DNA from 3 places in the Brevibacillus sp. FIR094 genome. Region 2 is predicted to be linked to each of the others. Evidence: riboswitches for the same ligand, from Rfam matches in the RefSeq annotation. Region 2 holds a riboswitch; each other region holds the start of a gene.
The links. Region 2 has a riboswitch for cobalamin ahead of ACQ5DJ_RS20700 (ABC transporter substrate-binding protein). Riboswitches for the same ligand answer to the same signal wherever they lie in the genome.
Positions count from the first base shown of each region.

Region 1: it holds a riboswitch for cobalamin, as region 2 does, so the genes downstream of both, metE (5-methyltetrahydropteroyltriglutamate--homocysteine S-methyltransferase) here and ACQ5DJ_RS20700 (ABC transporter substrate-binding protein) in region 2, are expected to answer to the same signal.
Region 3: it holds a riboswitch for cobalamin, as region 2 does, so the genes downstream of both, cobO (cob(I)yrinic acid a,c-diamide adenosyltransferase) here and ACQ5DJ_RS20700 (ABC transporter substrate-binding protein) in region 2, are expected to answer to the same signal.

Region 1 is NZ_JBEAES010000007.1:19,035-23,247, reverse strand. Features, by position in the region: gene nrdE (class 1b ribonucleoside-diphosphate reductase subunit alpha) at 1-847, shown strand, start outside; gene nrdF (class 1b ribonucleoside-diphosphate reductase subunit beta) at 902-1,852, shown strand; cobalamin riboswitch at 1,939-2,137, shown strand; partial or broken gene metE (5-methyltetrahydropteroyltriglutamate--homocysteine S-methyltransferase) at 2,283-4,213, shown strand, end outside.
Region 2 is NZ_JBEAES010000025.1:7,935-12,147, reverse strand. Features, by position in the region: gene ACQ5DJ_RS20710 (alpha/beta fold hydrolase) at 1-384, opposite strand, end outside; gene ACQ5DJ_RS20705 (M24 family metallopeptidase) at 509-1,603, shown strand; cobalamin riboswitch at 1,617-1,816, shown strand; gene ACQ5DJ_RS20700 (ABC transporter substrate-binding protein) at 1,984-3,003, shown strand; gene ACQ5DJ_RS20695 (FecCD family ABC transporter permease) at 3,028-4,086, shown strand; gene ACQ5DJ_RS20690 (ABC transporter ATP-binding protein) at 4,083-4,213, shown strand, end outside.
Region 3 is NZ_JBEAES010000011.1:145,300-149,512, reverse strand. Features, by position in the region: gene cobS (adenosylcobinamide-GDP ribazoletransferase) at 1-552, opposite strand, end outside; gene cobU (bifunctional adenosylcobinamide kinase/adenosylcobinamide-phosphate guanylyltransferase) at 549-1,088, opposite strand; gene cobD (threonine-phosphate decarboxylase CobD) at 1,085-2,200, opposite strand; gene cobO (cob(I)yrinic acid a,c-diamide adenosyltransferase) at 2,197-2,745, opposite strand; cobalamin riboswitch at 2,909-3,124, opposite strand; gene ACQ5DJ_RS12150 (M15 family metallopeptidase) at 3,306-3,998, shown strand; gene ACQ5DJ_RS12145 (LeuA family protein) at 4,093-4,213, opposite strand, start outside.

The DNA of each region.
Region 1 (4,213 bases), on a different contig from region 2:
GATGGAACGCAAAATGATCCGTGAATCCGTCCACGAAGGAATCGAAGCCATTACAGCTGTGAGTGACATGACGCGTGTAGAAAACGCTCCAGGCGTTCAAAAGGCAAACAGTGAGCTGCACTCAGTAGGGCTCGGTGCGATGAACCTGAACGGTTATCTGGCAAAGAACAGAATCGCTTACGAAAGTGAAGAAGCCAAGGATTTCGCTCGTACATTTTTCATGATGATGAACTTCTACTCCTTGGAAAAAAGCATGGAAATTGCCAAGGAAACAGGCTTGACCTTCTTGGGCTTTGAACAATCGGAATATGCAAAAGGCACTTATTTTAACAAGTACTTGACGAACGATTACAGCCCGCGGACGGAAAAAGCAAAGCTTCTCTTCGAAGGGATGCACATTCCGGCGCCAGAGGATTGGGCGGAACTACAGCAAAAGGTGCAAAAGCATGGCGTTTACCATGCGTACCGTTTGGCGATTGCACCGACACAGAGCATTTCCTACATTCAGAATGCGACTTCTAGCGTGATGCCAATCGTTGAGCATATCGAAACGAGAACGTATGCCAACTCTACGACGTATTACCCGATGCCGTACTTGTCGCAGGAAAACTATTTTTACTACAAATCGGCGTATGTGATCGATCAATTCAAAGTGATTGATTTGATTGCCGAAATTCAAGAGCACATCGACCAAGGAATTTCGACTGTGCTGCATGTGAACAGCAATATTTCAACCAGAGAACTGGCTCGCTATTACATTTACGCAGCGAAAAAAGGTCTGAAGTCACTCTACTATACGCGTACGAAGCATTTGACTGTAGAAGAGTGCATTAGCTGTGCGATTTAGTGAACTCGATTTATAAAGAAAAAGCATCAAGCAAAAAGAGAAGAGGAACGCCATATGAAAGCAGTCAATTGGAACAGGCCGGACGACGATTTTACGATGACGTTTTGGAATCAAAACATCATGCAGTTCTGGACAGATGATGAGATTCCGCTGTCAGATGACAAGATGTCCTGGATGGAGCTCAGTGCGACTGAACGGGACACGTATAAAAAAGTATTGGGCGGTCTCACCTTGCTGGATACGGTTCAGGGTGGGGTAGGGATGCCGAAGATCATGGAGCATGTCGATGGACTGCAAAGAAAAGCGGTTCTCGCCTTCATGGGCATGATGGAGCAAATCCATGCCAAATCGTACAGCAGTATTTTTACTACGCTGGCATCGACAGAAGAGATTGATGGTATTTTTTCGTGGGTAGAAAACAATCCACATCTGCAAAAGAAAGCGGCCCTCATCTCGAAACGCTATCAAGAAATTGAGAAACCAAAAGACTTGTATATGGCGATGGTAGCGTCCGTCTTCCTGGAAAGCTATCTGTTTTACAGCGGCTTCTTCTATCCGCTCTATTTGGCGGGGCAAGGAAAGATGACAAGCAGCGGGGAAATTATCGACCTGATTGTTCGCGACGAGAGCATCCACGGACTCTATGTTGGCGTTCTCGCACAAGAAGTATATCAAGGTCTGAGTGTAGTCGAGCAGACCGCAGCAAAAGAGGAGCTGTATGCCCTTTTGCATGAGCTGCAAGCAAATGAAGAGGCCTATACGACTTCGTTGTATACGGAAATCGGATTGGCTGACGAGGTTCATGCGTACGTGCGCTACAACGCGAACAAAGCATTGATGAATCTGGGCTTGGAACCGTTATTCCCGGAGGAAGAAGTGAACCCAATCGTGCTGAACGGCATTCGCACGCAGACGAAGCAGCATGACTTCTTCTCAAAAAAAGGAAATGGTTATGTCCGTACGCTAAACGTAGAGCCGTTGACCGATGATGATTTTACATTTTAGTATGACAAAAAATGGATTCTGTGTTACTGTATGAACAGTATGTTGCCCTGCTAGTTTACTGGGGCACTTCACAGAACCATGACAATTGCATATGAGTGGGAATAGGTTCCTTGGTCATCAAGATCGACCAAGGATGAAAAGGGAAGTCGGTGAGAATCCGACACGGTCCCGCCACTGTATGAGGGGAGTCGGCACATTTTTCAGCCACTGATCCAAACGGATTGGGAAGGCATGTGCAGATGATGAACCCAAAGTCAGGAGACCTGCCTGTTTCGACGACACTGCTTAACCTACGGGAGATAGGGAGGTGTTAGGATGCTGTGATCTCAGTGCTTATTTGGCATTTCTAACGTTCTTTTTGATCGTTGGAGATGCTTTTTTTATTGGGCGGATTCAAATCAAGATCGAATAAAGAATGGAGAGGAAGCTCATGAAAAGCAGCAATTTGGGATATCCACGGATCGGGAAGAACCGCGAGTGGAAAAAGGCATTGGAAGCATTTTGGGCAGGCACCATTGATGAGGTGAGCCTAGAGCAGCAAATGGAGCAAATCCGTCATCAACATCTACGGAGTCAGCAGGAAAAAGGGGTCGTGCTAATCCCTGTGGGTGACTTTACGTATTACGATCACATGTTGGACATGGCTGTGATGTTTGGAATGGTCCCCAAGCGTTATGAATACGAGGGAGGCCCGGTTTCATTAGCCACATACTTCGCCATGGCTCGCGGTTCGAAGGAAGCTGTCGCCAGCGAAATGACGAAATGGTTTAACACGAACTACCATTATATCGTCCCAGAGTTCGGTGAACGCCAACCATCCATTACGGAGAACAAGCCTCTCCAGGCATATTTGGAGGCCAAAGAAAAGTTTGGTATTATCGGAAAGCCTGTCATTGTAGGCCCGTATACGTTTGTCAAATTGTCCAAAGGATATGAGAAAAACGAATTTGAGAACATCGTGGATCAACTCGTTCCGCTCTACATAGACGTTCTCCGGGAGTTAGAGCTACACGGCGTGGAATGGGTGCAAATCGATGAACCTGCATTTGTACTGGATGTCTCTGTGCATGATCGCGCCATCATCAAACGTATCTATGCGCAAATCGGTCAAGCACTACCACATCTACAGTGCATGCTGCAAACCTATTTTGAAGCGGTGGATTGGTACGAGGAGCTGGTTACCTTACCGGTAAAAGGAATCGGTCTTGATTTTGTACATGGAGCGAAGCGCAATCTGACCAATCTGAAAACACACGGGTTTCCAGCAGAAAAGATTCTTGCAGCTGGAATTATCGACGGTCGAAACATATGGCGTGCTTCGATTGAGGAGAAGTGGGATCTTGTCAAAGAAATTTCCGATATTGTTCCACTCGAAAAGCTGTGGTTGCAGCCGTCCAGTAGCTTATTGCATGTACCAGTATCCGTTGAAGCAGAGACGGACTTGCCTGAGGAAGTAGTGCCTGTATTGGCGTTTGCAGATGAAAAGTTGGGGGAAGTTCATCTCTTAGTCCAAGGATTCCTATATGGAAAGTATGTCATTTCGAAAGAGATTGCTCAAAATGAAGCGGACTTGCTCAAGCTGGCACTATCCCCAGCGAGGAATCGTCAAGAAGTGAAGAATGAGCTACGCCAAATGGCAACGGGAAAACCTGAAAGAAGCGTTCCATACCAAGAACGTCGTGAGATTCAACAAAATACGTGGAAGCTGCCACTGCTGCCAACGACTACAATTGGTAGCTTCCCGCAGACGTCAGAGGTTCGCCAAGCGCGACAACAGTTTAAAAAAGGGAATTGGGCAGCGGAGCAATATGATGCTTTCATTCAAGCGCAAATCAAGGAATGGATCGATATACAAGAAGAGATCGGTCTGGATGTCCTCGTCCATGGGGAGTTCGAACGAACAGATATGGTCGAATATTTTGGAGAAAAGCTCGATGGCTTTTTGTTCACGAAAAATGGCTGGGTGCAGTCGTATGGCTCCCGTTGCGTGAAGCCACCTGTTATTTACGGAGATGTGGAGTTTGTTGCACCAATGACAGTCAAAGAAAGTGTATATGCAAAATCATTGACGGACAAACCAATGAAGGGTATGTTAACTGGTCCTGCAACTATTTTGAATTGGTCGTTCGCGCGGGTCGATGTCTCCAGACAAGAAGTGTGCGAGCAAATCGCCTTGGCATTACGAAAAGAAGTAGAAGCCTTGGAAGAAGCGGGTATTCTCATGATCCAAGTCGATGAGCCAGCACTACGCGAAGGATTGCCGCTCAAAAACGAAGAACAGGCAGCTTATCTCGAATGGGCCGTCAGAGCGTTTCGTCTAGCAACCTCCACCGTTGCACCGAGCACGCAAATTCATACACA
Region 2 (4,213 bases):
TAAATACAGGTCATTCACTTCGGAAAAGCCGCTCACGAGTATGGCGCCTTTTACAGCATCCGAATAGCGAAGACAATATTCAAGGGCGATAGAAGCACCTTGGGAGTACCCCAAAATAAAGGGACGTTCAATGCCGAGTGACGGGATTAGCTTATGGAGCTGTTCTGCCAACTCCCCAATGGAAAAGGGCTTCTCCATCGGTGAACTGTCGCCATGTCCGGGCAAATCAGGGACAATGAGCTGATATGTATCCGCGAGTGTTTGTTGATAAACAAAATTGATAGAGCCGATGCATGGTGCATGGATACACAATAACGGCTGGCCTTTTCCCGATATGTGAAAGGCAAACTGCTTGCCATCCTGATGGACGAGTATTTGTTCCATTTTCGTTTTCACCCCACCCTTAGGTTGTCCGATCCGAAGTAGATTTTTCAATTGAACTCTTCTTTTTTTGATGGAGTAATGGTATTCTCGCAATAGAATATTTGGTGAAAGCAGGGTGAAGAAGTTGTTTCAAGAGCGCATTTCGAAGCTCCACACATTTTTGAAAGAGCAAGAGCTGAACGCGGTGTTGATTACCTCTCCCAAGCACGTCTACTATTTGACCGGATTTTTTACAGACCCGCATGAACGGTTTATGGGTCTCGTTATTCCTGCTGAGGGAAAACCTTCTTTGATTGTACCTGCTCTTGATCGTGAGGCAGCGGCAGAGGCTTCGTTCGTTCAAGATATCCATACACATACGGATATCCAAAACCCGTATGAAATCCTCAAGCAAGTCTTGCCAGCGAACTTGACGAAGCTCGGTATTGAGAAGAGTCATATGACTGTCGAGCGCTATGAAGCACTTGGACAAGTTGTTCTGGCGTCGAGCTATGTGGATGTGGAAGAGCCACTACGTGAAATGCGTTTGATCAAATCTGCTGATGAAGTGGATCGTTTGAAGCACGCTGTTCAGTTGGTTGAGGATTCCTTGCGGGAGACCCTGAAAAAAGTCAAGACAGGCATGACCGAGACAGAAATCGTAGCTGAGCTGGAATTCCAGATGAAGCGCTTGGGTGCCGAAGGTCCATCCTTTACGTCCATGGTATTGGCAGGGGAGAAGTCGGCACTGCCACACGGGAAACCAGGAACGCGCCAGGTGCAAGAAGGCGACTTGCTTTTGTTTGATATCGGGGTAGCAGCCAACGGATATGTATCCGATATTACTCGTACCTTTGCTGTAGGCGAGATCAGTGCCCAACTTCAAGAAATTTACGAGACAGTATTGGCTGCCAACGAAGCGGCAATTGCTGAGATTCGTCCGGGTGTGACCTTTGCGCATTTGGATAAAACTGCGCGCGATGTCATTACCGCCAAAGGCTACGGAGAATACTTCATGCACCGTCTTGGGCATGGACTTGGGATGGATGTACATGAATATCCATCTGTTCACAGCCAGAACCAAGAAGTGCTTCGTCCAGGGATGGTCTTTACGATCGAGCCAGGCATCTATCTGCCGGGTGTAGGCGGAGTGCGGATTGAAGACGATGTATTGGTTACGGAAACGGGCGTTGAAATTCTCACGCAGTTCCCGAAAAAACTGACTTCTATCAACGAATGAATAAATCGTAAAAATTGAATAAGTATCGAATGGTGCTAGATGGCATTTGCCGTCAGCTTAAAAGGGAAGTCCGGTGAGAAACCGGCGCGGTCCCGCCACTGTAACGAGGAGCGCCTAGCGAATAGCCACTGTTTTTTGCGAGACAAAAAATGGGAAGGTAGCTGGGTGTGTTGATCCGTAAGCCAGGAGACCTGCCATGCGATCATATACAATCGACCCACGAGGATGGGACAGATGTAGAAGTAGTCTATGATAGGCGCCTTTGGGCCTGCTTATAGCTATGTCTACGTTTGTCATGCACCTCCCGATTGAAATGGGGGGTGCTTTTTTTGTGGGATTTGGTTCAACTCATCATCTACATACAGAAAAGGGGATTACAGATGTTTAAAGCAAACAAAACACATACAGTAATGAAAGGACTAACTTTCGGCATCATGACAGCTGCCATGCTTTTGGTTTCGGCATGCGGCTCCACTACGACAACACAGGCTCCAGCCAAAACAGAACAAACAGCTACACCAGCTGCAGAGAGCAAGTCTGTAACACTAACGAATAATGGCATTGAAATGACGTATCCAAAAGCACCTGAGCGTGCCGTGACATTAAACCAACACGTAACCGAGATCATGCTGGCATTGGGCCTGGCTGATAAAATGGCCGGAACTGCTTACCTAGACGATAAAATCCTTCCAGAGTTAAAAGCAGATTACGACAAGGTTCCGGTACTGTCTGACAAGTATCCTACGAAAGAAGTGCTGCTGGCAGCGAACCCAGACTTCGTATACGCCGGATGGAAAAGTGGATTCGGCGAAAAGGGCGTAGGATCGATGCAGGATTTGGAGAAGGTCGGCATCAAATCGTACCTGCAAGAATCGTCAAGCAAGCCTGGACCAACGATCGACGATGTGTTCGCGGATATTACGAACATCGGACGCATTTTCCGAGTGGAAGACAAAGCCAATGAATTGATCAATAAAATGAAGAGTGAAATGGATCAAACGATTAGCAAAATTGGCAAGGTAGACGAGCCACTTAAAGTGTTCGTGTACGACAACGGGGAAGATAAACCATTCACAGCAGCCAACAACTACATGACGTCCTTAATCAAGACTGCTGGCGGCAAGAACATTTTTGACGACATTCAAAAGGGTTGGGCAGAGGTCAGCTGGGAACAAGTAGTGAGTCGTAATCCGGACGTGATTATTGTTGTAGACTACGGTGACAGAACTGTTGATCAAAAACGCAATTTCCTTTTGACCAAAAAAGAACTGGCGGATATTCCAGCGATTAAAAATCAACGACTGGTTGTATTGCCACTGTCTGCTGCTTCTGAAGGCGTTCGAGCACCGATTGCGCTGAAAATTTTGGCGGAAGGACTCTACCCGGATCAATTCAAATAAAGTACGCCCCTTTTAAGGGAGGGAATGGCACTGCAACAGATCAAGTTACCTTATATCATCATCACTTTACTGGTCGGACTCTTTCTCTCGATTACATTCGCGGTTACGTATGGCTCTGTGGAGATTAAACCGACAACGGTATGGAAAATCGCCTTATCGAAAATTCCGATGTTCACCCAATGGATTGAAGTGGATTGGTCCAAAGGGGAGCAAACGATTATTTGGGATATTCGCTTTCCACGTGTACTCTTGGGGGCGATCGTTGGCGCAGGTCTGTCTGTCGTGGGGGTAGCGATCCAGTCGTTGGTTCGCAACTCCCTGGCTGACCCGTATGTGTTAGGTGTATCTTCAGGCGCTTCCGTAGGAGCGACCTCGGTCATTATATTCGGAGCATTCAGCATGTACGGGCAGTATGCGCTATCCTTTGGCGCTTTTACAGGCTCCCTTGTGTCCATCATTCTCATTTTTACGCTATCCCGTATCGGTGGGCAAAATTCAACGGTACGCCTGCTCATGGCCGGAATTGCGATATCTGCGATCTTGTCGGCCATTACCAGTCTCCTAGTTTTTTCAGCGCCGAATGAGCATGGAATTGGGACGGTCCTGTTTTGGTTAAGTGGAAGTTTGGCTGGCGGGAAATGGGAGTACCTGACGATCCCTGCATTGATTGTTGTCATCTGCCTCATCGTCTTAATGGCCCAATACCGCTCGCTCAATGCGATGTTGATGGGCGAGGAGTCAGCGGGGACATTGGGGGTCAATACGGTACAATTCCGCAAGCTTCTCCTGGTGATCACGGCACTGCTCACAGGGGTGATCGTGTCCATTGCGGGATCAATCGGTTTTGTCGGATTAATGATGCCCCACATCGTCCGTGTGATGGTCGGATCAGATCACAGACGTGTCCTGCCTGTCAGCGCTTTGTTTGGCGCGATATTTCTAATCTGGGTTGATGTAGTCGCTAGGCTCGCATTTGCACCGGAAGAGCTGCCGATTGGTATTTTGACAGCGCTTTGTGGAGGTCCATTCTTTATCTGGTTGATGTTGCGGAGTTCTTATTCCTTTGGAGGTAGCGGACGATGAATTTGTTAGTTGAGAATATATCGGTCGAACTGGAGAAAAAGGGAATCCTTCGCAACGTCAGTCTGGAGGTACGCTCTGGAGAGTTTGTGGGGCTGATCGGGCCGAATGGCAGTGGGAAGTCCACATT
Region 3 (4,213 bases), on a different contig from region 2:
AAACACGATGATGTAGCTCACGATGATAGAGGAAACGCAAAGCCCAGCACTGATGCCTTTTCCAATCCCTTTATCTGGCGAAAGATACGGCCAGAGCTTGATCGACAAAAGCACATGTGTCCGCGCCGCTACTGGTGCTATGATCAAAAAGCTGCCCCATCCCGGATGTCCGAGCTCTGCGACTGCACCTGCCTTGATCAGCAACAGCATAATTGCAGCTAGAACGCCCATCGCACCTACACGGCTATCCTTCATAATCGTAAGGATTTGCTCTCTCGGTCTGCTGCTGCCAAGACCGTCCGCGAGATCCATCCACCCATCCATATGAAGACCACCGGTCACGTAGACCCATGCGACCAGCGTCAAAATAGCGGCGATCCATGGACTAAACAACACCAGTCCTGCCTGATGCACACCCCATAGCAATAGACCGATGACCAAACCAACTGCGGGATACCAGTTGACGCTTTTTCTCCACGCCTCCTCTGAAGGGCGAAGCCACGGAACCGGAATACGCGTAAAAAACGAGATCGCGTGTAAAAATGCATTCATCCTTTGATCCTCCACGGTATCCCCGACAAAACAGCGTAGACGGCGTCCGCTTGTCGCGCACTTCTCTGATTGACGTCGCCCAGCACATCCGCGAACCATCTGCCCAAACGACTCAAGGCTACACCGCCCAATCCGACCTCGCTTGTGACGGCAATGACTTGTTGCGGGGAATTGTGAACAAGGGACAGCCATGCCTCTGCCTCTTGCAGCAGGGCTTGCGTGTGAGAAGGACTTCTCCATTCCGACTCATCCACGCTCATTAATCGATTGCTCACCCAGGTGGACAGGCAATCGATCAATACTACATCGTACTGCTCACTGAATGTGTGGTAATCAGTTAATCGCTCTCCTACCTCCACACAGCCCCATTCCAGCGGACGACGTGCCTGATGCAGCTCGATTCTCTGCTTCATTTCATCATCCCAGGCCTTGCCTGTCGCCACGTACAGGACTCGATTGCTCAACTTCATCGCAAGCTCTTCCGCGTAGCGGCTTTTTCCCGAACGGACACCGCCTGTTACCAGCACCAAGCTCATCGCTGTTCACTTCCTTCCGCATGGACCTCGCGGAGCGCTGCCAGAAGTCTTTCATTTTCCTCTCGTCCCCGCACTGCGATTCTCACATCATGTGCCGTCAAACCGGGATACATCGCACAATTGCGGATCAGAACACCTTTTTTGCCGAGCCGCGCCTGCAATTGTTCGGCTGGCAATCCTTCTGGCGAACGCACCAGCAAAAAGTTAGCCTCCGCTGGCCATACCTGCCAGCCCAACTCACCGCTGATGCAATCGATCAAATACGCACGTTCTGCTTTTATGAGCCTGCGCGTCTGTTCCTCGTATGCCTGCTCCTGCAAGCACAGTTCTCCAGCTAAGAGGGCCAGTGCATTCACACTCCAGCTCACTTGCTTCTGGCGCATCCTCGCAATGACATCCGGATGCGCAATCGCATAGCCCAGGCGCAATCCCGGGATCGCGTACATTTTCGTCATCGAGCGCATCAAAATGACACGGGGAAATCGCTCCAGCTGCGTCGCCAATGTATACTGCCGCTCCTCCTCCACAAAATCGAGGAAAGCCTCATCCACGATAAGCCACGTATTGGTCTCTTTCGTCCATTCTGCCATTTGCCGCAGCTCGTCCGGTTGATACAGGATTCCGGTCGGATTGTTTGGCGACCCGACAAATACGAGATCAGACTGCGTAAAAAGAGTGTGCAGCTCTATAGGATCGGGCTTGTACCCGTTCGCTTCCTTCCCGAAGCAGCCAATGACATGGGCACCATACTGCTCGGAAAGTTGCGCGTATTCCGAAAAGCAAGGATATACCACACCAACCGTTTGCGGTAAAAGACCGAGAATGGCCAGTGCCATCGCCTCCGCTGCACCATTGGCAGGTAGTAACCATTCCTCCGGCACTTGCAGCCGTTTCGCCAGCGCACGACGGAACACACGATGTCCTGGGTCTGGGTAATGCGCTACAGCAGCCAGCGAAGCCAATAGCATCTCACGGACGCTTGCTGGCATCCCCAGCGGATTAATATTGGCACTGTAATCCAGAAACTCCCCGGGCTCTCGACCAAAGCGCTGCGCAGCGGTCAGCAAGTCTCCGCCATGACCGTACATCTCTATTACACCTGCGCTTGTCAAAACTCTACCCCCAGCACAGCTGGAATCCCTTCATCGTAGTAATGCTTGATTGGCTTCATCTCTGTCACCAAATCTGCGATGTCCAAAATCTCCTGCTTTGCTGCCCGTCCCGTAATCACGAGGTGAATATGACTTGGCCTGTTTTGAATCGCTTCCAATACATCGGACAATGGCAATACATCATCAATTGGGAAGCGGTCAATCGCCAATGCATTATTTAGCTCATCCAAAATGACGACATCGTACGCTCCGGAAGAAAGCTTTTCGCTCGCAAACGCCCAAGCTTCTTTCAATGCATGCCGATGCTCCTCTGGTGTCTTCGTCCATGTGAAGCCGACGCCCATTTGCACAATTTCAATGCCCAACTTATCGAAAATAATCTTTTCTCCGTATGTACGCTCCGGCGACTTGATGAATTGAACCATCAGCACCTTTTTCCCGCGCCCTGTTGCCCGCACAGCCAACCCGACTGCTGCTGTCGTTTTTCCTTTGCCATCTCCTGTGTATACGAGAGTCAATCCCCGCTTCTTATCGTTTTTCTCCATCGTGACCACCTCAAAAAGTGACGTATTTTACTCCGCTGTTTCCTCCAAATACTTTCCGAAGCATAAAAAAAGCGCCCTGTTTCCCCCAGTACGTAAGGAAAAACAAAGCGCGGATAGCTGAAAAGCAACTATCCTCACCTCTTCCTTTGACCCGAAGGAAATCAGTGTAAACATAAAACAGGCAGGTCTCCTGGCTCGAGGATTATCGCTTTTCTTCTCCTTCCCGCTCCCAGATGGGCAGTGGATGGCATGATGCCTTGAAGAACAGCTACTCTCTTACAGTGGCGGGACCGCGTTGGCTTTTCACCAAACTTCCCTTTTAACCTTGCTCCTGCAAATCGGCTTCGCAAAAACAAGGACCTGTTTCTTCCATATGTAAATGTCTTTCGTTCCGTTGACAAGCACTTGCTTTAATAATAGCAAAAGCTACCGAGGATTCAAGCAAAAGCTGCCGATTTGTCGCTAGGGACTATTAGCAGAAAATTTAAGATAATCACCATTTACTTACTTGAAAATTTTCGTTACCCTATTGGCAAAACAATCGAAAGTGGTGTGCAGTCATGCTATTTCCTCCGATTCCAAAAATAACAGACATGGTCCTGCCCAGCCCACTGCCGATCAAGGAATGCGGCGAGCCGATGATCCCCCTCTCTTCCCTTTGTGAACAAATCACGGTCTATCCAGCCTACTATCACGAGGGCTATGCCGGAACACAGCCAGAAGCCTTTTTGCGAGAAGAGGCAGCACGCAAGCTCACCACGGCAGCCTCACAACTGCCAGTTGGTTACAAGCTCGTCGTGTTGGACGGCTGGCGCTCGTTTGAGGTACAGGCATCTTTGTATGAACGTTTCCGTGAAGCCTTGCTTTTACAAGGCTGGCAGGAAGGACCCTCCCTCACGGAAGAATTGAGCAAATTCGTCGCTTATCCAACAACAGACCTCTCAAAACCGTCCCCTCACCTATCCGGTGGCGCAGTCGATCTGACTATCGCAGGGCCTAATGGCTGGCTGGAAATGGGGACAGACTTCGATGATTTCAGTGAACTGGCTTCCACTCGATATTATGAGGAACTCGTACAACCTACACAAAAAGACATCGAGATTCGAGAAAATCGCCGACTGCTCTATCATTTGATGACCGCTGCCGGATTCGTCAACTATCCAAAAGAATGGTGGCATTTCGAATACGGAACGCGCACTTGGGGACAAAAAACGCAGCAAGAACCGATCTATGGCGGGGTTTTGTCGATGTAACCACAAATACTCAAACAAGGCATGAGCCCGGTCGATACCGTACTCATGCCCAGATGGCTGCCCACTCTTCAAACTCAACAACTTCCTGTACCTCTTAGGTCACTGGTATTTCAGAAGTTGCTGCTGAAACCAATAAGCTTTTGTTGTATTCAGGTGACAATACAATATTTGTATAAGTTCCGCGCCCTGACACATAGTGATAGGAATGCTCGACG